DNA from 3 places in the Streptomyces sp. SS7 genome. Region 2 is predicted to be linked to each of the others. Evidence: riboswitches for the same ligand, from Rfam matches in the RefSeq annotation. Region 2 holds a riboswitch; each other region holds the start of a gene.

Region 1 (2,192 bases), 1.1 Mb from region 2:
CTCCAGCTCCACGGCCCACTGGCCGAGGCCGTGGCAGAAGTCGTCGCGGGCGATCAGCCGGCGGTGGCGGGGGCCCCGGGCGTGCGCGACGGCAGTCGTCGGCCCGAGGGCCGCCAGGGCGGGGGCCGCCGCCAGTGCCCCGAGTACGGCTCTGCGTGGAAAGCGCTTGCTCGTCATGGGGATCACTCTGTCCCCACCCCGGACCGGCTGTCGACGGGGCGAAAAGGGATGCCACGACGAAGGCCGGGCCCGGGGCTCGGGTCCGGCCTTCGTCCTGCGTGTCAGGCGTGCACGGCGGTCGTCGTCGGCGGGGTCAGCCGACGGCGACGCCGTGGGAGCGGAGGTAGCCGACCGGGTCCACGTCGGATCCGTAGTCCGGCGTGGTGCGGATCTCGAAGTGCAGGTGCGGGCCGGTCACGTTGCCGGTGGCGCCGGAGAGGCCGATCTGCTGGCCGGCGGTCACGGTCTGGCCGGCCGAGACCGAGAGCTGCGACAGGTGGGCGTACTGGGCGTAGTAGCCGTCGGCCAGCTTGATGACGACCTGGTTGCCGTACGCACCGCCCCAGCCGGCGGAGACGACGGTGCCCGCCGCGACGGCCTTGAGGGAGGTGCCGGTCGGGACGACGAAGTCGACGCCGGTGTGGTAGCCGCTGGACCACATGCTGCCGGCCACGTGGTAGCCGGTGCCGATGGTCGCGCCGGACACCGGGAGGGTGTAGCCGCTGGAGGAGGTGGCGCTCCCGGCGGACCGGGCGGCCGTGTCCGAGGACGACGAAGAGGACGACTGCGTCGGCTGTGTCGACTTCGACGAGGAGGACGAGGAGGACGAGGCCGAAGAAGAGGAGGACGAGGAGCCGGTCGACGACCGGGTGCCGGTGCTCGCGGCCCGCGTGCCGAGCGACAGCTTCAGGCCGGGGTGGATCAGCGAGGGGTTGCTGCCGACGGCCTCGCGGTTGTCCGCGTACAGCTTCTGCCAGCCGCCGCGGACCTGCTGCTCGTCGGCGATCCTGGCCAGGTAGTCGCCGGCCCGCACGGTGTAGCTCCGGGCGTGCGCGGCGGACTTCCGTGTCGTCGTCGCGGAGGCCCGGACGGCGTTGTCCGCGACCGACTGGGAGACGGTCTGCGCCACGGCCTGGGAAGCACCCTGGGAAACGGACTGGGGGGGTGGCCGCGTGGGCGCCGGTGGCCCCCATGAGCGGGAGGGCGAGTGCGGCCCCGCCGGTTCCGGCGACGGCGATGGAGCGGGTGAAGCGCTGGGTCTTCGGGCGGCGGTGCTTACCCTTCGCGGGCATGGCGAATTCCTCTCCGGCGCCTGCGAGGTGAGCTGTCGGGTGCGGACTGGAGATGCCCGGCCGCGACGGGTCGCGGCTTTACCCCGAGCCTGTTCCGGAGACCGGGACAGGCGGTTCTGCCTGTGGGTCCCCCGCTCCTGCCGTGCACGGGTGAGTGTGCGGATTCCGGACGGCGGCAGGATTCGGCGTCCGTCCGGATGGGTCTGGAACGTAAGCGACCAGGACGCACAGGAACAAGCAGTGGTTGCCCTGTTCACGCCTTTCTCTTGATCCGCTGTGCGAATTCCCTGTGACGCTCCGTGCAACCACCACGGGGAATTTCGCCTAACGCCCTTGAAACGCCCTTGGATTACGTGAGCATGACGGGCGACGCAGGGTCACGGATATGACCCTGCTCACGTAATACCCTTGCAGGATCCCTTATTCCAGAGCGAGTTGGAACGAAGGATTCAATTCGGACAGATCCCTCAGATGCGACGCAGGCGGATAACCGTCGCATCGAGGTCACCGCGCAGCCCGGTCCGCAGCCCGTGGTGCAACAGCACCGCACCTCGGTGGACTTCACCCGTTTCGCGGCATTCGTACGACGCCGTCGGGTCCAGGCCGCGCAGACGCAACGCCGGGACCGGCTCGCCGTAGCGCTGGGCCTGGAGCCAGGCGAGGACGACGGTCTCGTCGCCGCGGACGTACTGGACGGCGCTCAGCCCGCCCGCCGGAGGGCGCAGCCGGTACTGGTCGCCGCGCTGGACGAGGGGCCGGATCTCCTTGTAGAGGTCCACCCAGCGGCGGGCCTCGGCGAGCTCCTCCTCGGTCCACTCGGAGAGGTCGCCGCCGACGCCGAGCACCCCGGCCATGGCGCTGACGAAACGGAAGCGCAGCGAGCTGATCCGGCCGTTGAGC
Region 2 (2,192 bases):
TCCACCGCGTACATCCAGGCGATCTTGTGGCGGAGCTGGGTGAGCACCGAGGTCAGGGCATGGCTTCCGGAGGCCTGGGCGAGCGTCTCGTGGAACCAGCCGCCCAGCGAGCGCAGATCCTCGCTGTTGCCCCTGCGGGCCCGCTCCTGGCCCAGCCGGACGAGCCCGCGCAGCACCTTCAGATGCGCCTCCGTGCGGCGCTGGGCGGCCCGGGCGGCCCCCAGCGGCTCCAGGAGCATGCGCATCTCCAGCAGGTCGGCCGCCTCCTGCTCGGTCGGCTCCGCGACGCACGCGCCCGCGTGCCGCCGGGTGACGACGAAGCCCTCGGCCTCCAGGGTGCGCAGCGCCTCCCGGACGGGGACGCGGGAGACGCCGTAGCGGCGGGCGAGGAGTTCCTCGGTGAGACGGCTGCCGCGCTCGTAGACACCCGCGACGATGTCGTCCCGGATGGCCGTGCACACCGAGTGCGCCGGAATACGCATGACAGCCTCCGTCTTAATCCCCGTGAAACGTCGCCGAGCTCCGCCGATTGACGTGTGTTCCGTGACTCTATTGCAATCAGCGGCAATTTCCGAAGGCGGACCGGAATCCAGGGATATTTTTTGGACAGCGGGGTGGCGAAAACGGCGAAAGCCCCGGCCGCTGGGGCCGGGGCTCTGGGACGCGGTGTCGCCGGGTGGCGTCAGACGTTGACGCCGTGCTGGCGGAGGTAGGCGACCGGGTCGATGTCGGAGCCGTACTCCGCCGTCGTCCGGGCCTCGAAGTGCAGGTGCGGGCCGGTGACGTTGCCGGTCGCGCCGGACAGGCCGATCTGCTGCCCGGGGGTGACCTGCTGGCCGACCGAGACCCCGATGGAGGACAGGTGCGCGTACTGGGTGTACGTGCCGTCGTTCATCCGGATGACGACGTTGTTGCCGTAGGACCCGCCCCAGCCCGCCTCGACGACGGTGCCGAGGCCGACCGCGTGCACGGGGGTGCCGCTGGCGGCGTGGAAGTCGATGCCGGTGTGGCTGCCGGAGGACCACAGGGAGCTGCTCGCGTGGTAGCCGGTGGAGACGTAGGACCCGGTGATCGGCAGCACGAAGGCGTTCAGGCGCTTGCGCTCGGCCTCACGGGCGGCACGCACGCGTGCCTCGCGCTCCTCGGCGGCCTTTTTGGCGGCGGCCTTGCGCGCGGCCTCCTCGAAGGCGGCCTTCTTCTGCAGGGCGACCTGGTCGTCGACCTGCTCGGCGACGGCCTCGCCGGCGGTGACGACCGGGATCAGGCCGGTCTGCTCGGGGGTCGGCTCCGCGGCGAAGGCCGGGCTGGAGGCGACGGTGGCCATGACACCGGTGGTGGTCAGCGCCGCGAATCCCGCCGCGCGGGCGGTGGTGCGCTGCATCCGGCTGGGCCGGCGGTGCTTCCCGGTGGTGCAGGTATACGCCATGAAGGGCGAGCGGTCCTTTCCTTCCCTCTCGCCTACCGGGTTAGCTGACGGGTTCGGAGCAGGAAGGTCTCCTACGGACCCCCTCGCTCACGCGCGGGCGTCCGATTCACCCCAGGGACTGGGCCCCTCCAGCCCCGAAGGCGGCGACAGGAGGGCGGGTCCCCGGCTCCCCTGGCTCGCGCCGTACGGGGACTCGGCGATGACTGTCCGGTGCCGCGGATGCGGCGCGGTGCCTGACGGACAGCCGGGCCGACGCTATGCGGGACCGTTATCAATCCTCAAACGGATCACGGTTTTTGTAGCGCACGCCACAGCACAGACACACAACCTCCGCATCAATTCGGACATCTTGCGGCCCCGGGACGACGCCCCGGGGCCGCAGTACGTCCGCCTCTGCCGCGTCTACTCGGCGGGGACGACGGTGACTTCGCCGATCCCGAGCGCCTCGACGGGCTCCTTGATCTGCGCGGCGTCACCGACGAGGACGGTCACCAGACGGTCCACCGGGAAGGCGCTCACGGCCGCGGCGGTGGCCTCGACCGTGCCGGTCGCGGCGAGCTGACGGTAGAGCGTGGCCTGGTAGTCGTCGGGCAGGAACTGCTCGACCTGGTCGGCCAGCGTGCTCGCGACGGCCGCCGCGGTCTCGTACTTCAGCGGCGCCACGCCCACCAGGTTCTGCACGGCGACATCGCGCTCGGCGTCCGTCAGGCCCTCCGCCGCGAGGGTGCGCAGCACCTTCCACAGGTCGTCCAGCGCGGGACCGGTG
Region 3 (2,192 bases), 3.0 Mb from region 2:
CCGTCCGTCGCGCCGAAGCATACGAAGAACGTGTGAACAGGACCGCTCCCGACAGGACGGCATCAGGAGCACGGCACCGGGAGGACGGCACAGGAAACGGCACCCTTACGGGTTGAGCCCCTTGCTGTGCAGCCAGGCCATCGGGTCGATGCCGTTGGCGGCGCCGTCGGGGTGGACCTCCAGGTGGAGGTGGGCGCCGGTCACATTGCCGGTGGCGCCCACGCGGCCGATCACGTCACCGGTGCCGACCTTCTGGCCGGCGCTGACGTTGATCGAGGACTGGTGGCAGAACCACAGCTCGGTGCCGTCGTCCAGGGTGAGGATGGTGCGGTAGCCGTAGGAGCCGGCCCAGCCCGCCTCGGTGATGGTGCCGCTGTGGACGGCCTTGATGAGGGTGCCGGTGGGGGCGGCGAAGTCCAGGCCGGTGTGGTAGCCGGAGGACCAGTAGGCGCCGGCCTGGCCGAAGGTCGCGGTGAGCGTGTACGAGGAGGTCGGCAGCGTGTACTGCTTGGCCAGCTCGGCCAGGCGCGCGGCCTCGGCCTTCTCCTTGGCGGCCTGCTCGGCCTTCTTCTTCGCGGCGGCGGCCGCGGCCTTCGCGTCCTGGTCGGCCTTGGCGACGGCGGCCGCCTCCGCCTTGGCCGCGGCGGCCTCGGCGCGCTCGGCGACCTGGCTCTGCTGCGACTCGGCCTGCGCCATGATCCGCTCGCGCAGCGCCTCGCCGGCGTCGGCGGCGGCTCCGCCGCTGTTGTTGTCGGTGGCCACGGAGGCCTCGGTGCCGAAGCCGGCGAGCGCGGGCGCGGTGTCCTGGCCGGAGTCGTCGTCGGAGATGAGGGAGCCCACGGAGGGCAGGTCCGGCATGGCGATGGAGACCGGGGGCTTGCCGGTGTTGGCGCTGGCCATGCCGCCGGCGCTGAAGGCGGCGATGACGCCGACGCCGAGGACCGTGGAGCTGCGGGCGAATCCGCCGCCGCGCTGCTTGGCGACCCGGTGCTTGCCCCGGACCGGGGCGAGGGAGTCCTCGGTGGGATTCCACTCCTCCCAGGGGCCCTCTTCGCTGCGGTAGCTGCCGTAGCCGAAGGTGTCGGAAGAGGAACGCTGGCTCGGCGCGAAGGGGGCTTCGGGAGCAGGCCGGTTGGACGCCACGCGGGCGTACTCCTTTCCTTCCGACGCCTACCGGGTTAGCTGACGGGTTCGGAGCGGGAAGGTCTCCTACGCGCGTAAACCGTTCGTGACTCCGTGAGTTCACTACGGCTTCCGTGCGATTCACCCCAGGGTGGTGGTTCCCCGGTTCCCTTACGGGATTCGGCGCGTGCGCACGGAGCCGACTCTTGTGACGGCTGGGACGACCGCGCTGCGTTATCGAACGTTAATAGACCCGGGCGTAGCTTTCCAAGCTCTTCTGCTTGATCAACAACCTTTTTTGGCCTGGACTTTCGGGCCATGACCGGTGAAAAACGGGCGAGTTGCCGGAATACACAGGCGAGGTACAGCCACCACAAGCACGGGGCGGAGGGCGCACGCGCCAAACACCGAGGGCCGGAACCCTTTCGGATTCCGGCCCTCGGCCTTCAGTAGCGGGGACAGGATTTGAACCTGCGACCTCTGGGTTATGAGCCCAGCGAGCTACCGAGCTGCTCCACCCCGCGTCGGTGACACCACTGTATCACCCGGTCAGGTGCAGGTTCGGCACCCTCGCCCGCTCGGCGTACTCCGGGAGGACGACGACGTCCACGCCCTCGGCCGTCAGCAGCCCGTTTCCGTCGGCGGCCGTCACGAAGGTGTCCGGCTCCCGCCAGGCGGTGACCACCCGGCGCACGCCCGCGTCGAGGATGAGCCGGGCGCAGGGCCTGGGGCGGGAGGCGCGGCGGGCGCAGGGTTCGAGGCTGCTGTAGACCGTGGCCGTGGCCAGCCGGGGGTCGGCCGGGTCGAGTCGGGCGAGGGCGGCCTCCTCGGCGTGGACGACGGGGTCGCCGCCCTCGCGGGAGTGGCCGCGCGCCAGTTCCGTGCCGTCGGCGGCGACGATCACCGCGCCGACGCTGAAGGCGGTCGGGGAGGGCGGGCACTGGGCGGCGAGCTCACAGGCGAGGGCCAGCCAGTGCCGGTCGGCGGCGGAGGGGAGCGGGCCGGTGCCGGGGGCGGTGGGCTCGTAGCGCATGAGGACGACGTCCTCGATTTGCCGGGTCTCGGTCAGG

What was found. Region 2 has a riboswitch for cyclic di-AMP ahead of U5640_RS10015 (M23 family metallopeptidase). Riboswitches for the same ligand answer to the same signal wherever they lie in the genome.
Region 1: linked by a shared signal. The riboswitch ahead of U5640_RS04925 (LysM peptidoglycan-binding domain-containing M23 family metallopeptidase) and the one ahead of U5640_RS10015 (M23 family metallopeptidase) in region 2 are both predicted to bind cyclic di-AMP.
Region 3: linked by a shared signal. The riboswitch ahead of U5640_RS24375 (M23 family metallopeptidase) and the one ahead of U5640_RS10015 (M23 family metallopeptidase) in region 2 are both predicted to bind cyclic di-AMP.

What each region holds. Positions count from the first base shown of each region.
Region 1 is NZ_CP141223.1:1,093,097-1,095,288, forward strand. Features, by position in the region: gene U5640_RS04920 (DUF6250 domain-containing protein) at 1-177, opposite strand, end outside; partial or broken gene U5640_RS04925 (LysM peptidoglycan-binding domain-containing M23 family metallopeptidase) at 314-1,292, opposite strand; cyclic di-AMP (ydaO/yuaA leader) riboswitch at 1,297-1,490, opposite strand; gene U5640_RS04930 (alpha-galactosidase) at 1,760-2,192, opposite strand, start outside.
Region 2 is NZ_CP141223.1:2,233,483-2,235,674, forward strand. Features, by position in the region: gene U5640_RS10010 (GntR family transcriptional regulator) at 1-482, opposite strand, end outside; gene U5640_RS10015 (M23 family metallopeptidase) at 683-1,426, opposite strand; cyclic di-AMP (ydaO/yuaA leader) riboswitch at 1,441-1,635, opposite strand; gene U5640_RS10020 (pitrilysin family protein) at 1,829-2,192, opposite strand, start outside.
Region 3 is NZ_CP141223.1:5,266,460-5,268,651, reverse strand. Features, by position in the region: gene U5640_RS24375 (M23 family metallopeptidase) at 106-1,143, opposite strand; cyclic di-AMP (ydaO/yuaA leader) riboswitch at 1,151-1,318, opposite strand; tRNA gene U5640_RS24370 (tRNA-Met) at 1,573-1,646, opposite strand; gene U5640_RS24365 (dihydrofolate reductase family protein) at 1,664-2,192, opposite strand, start outside.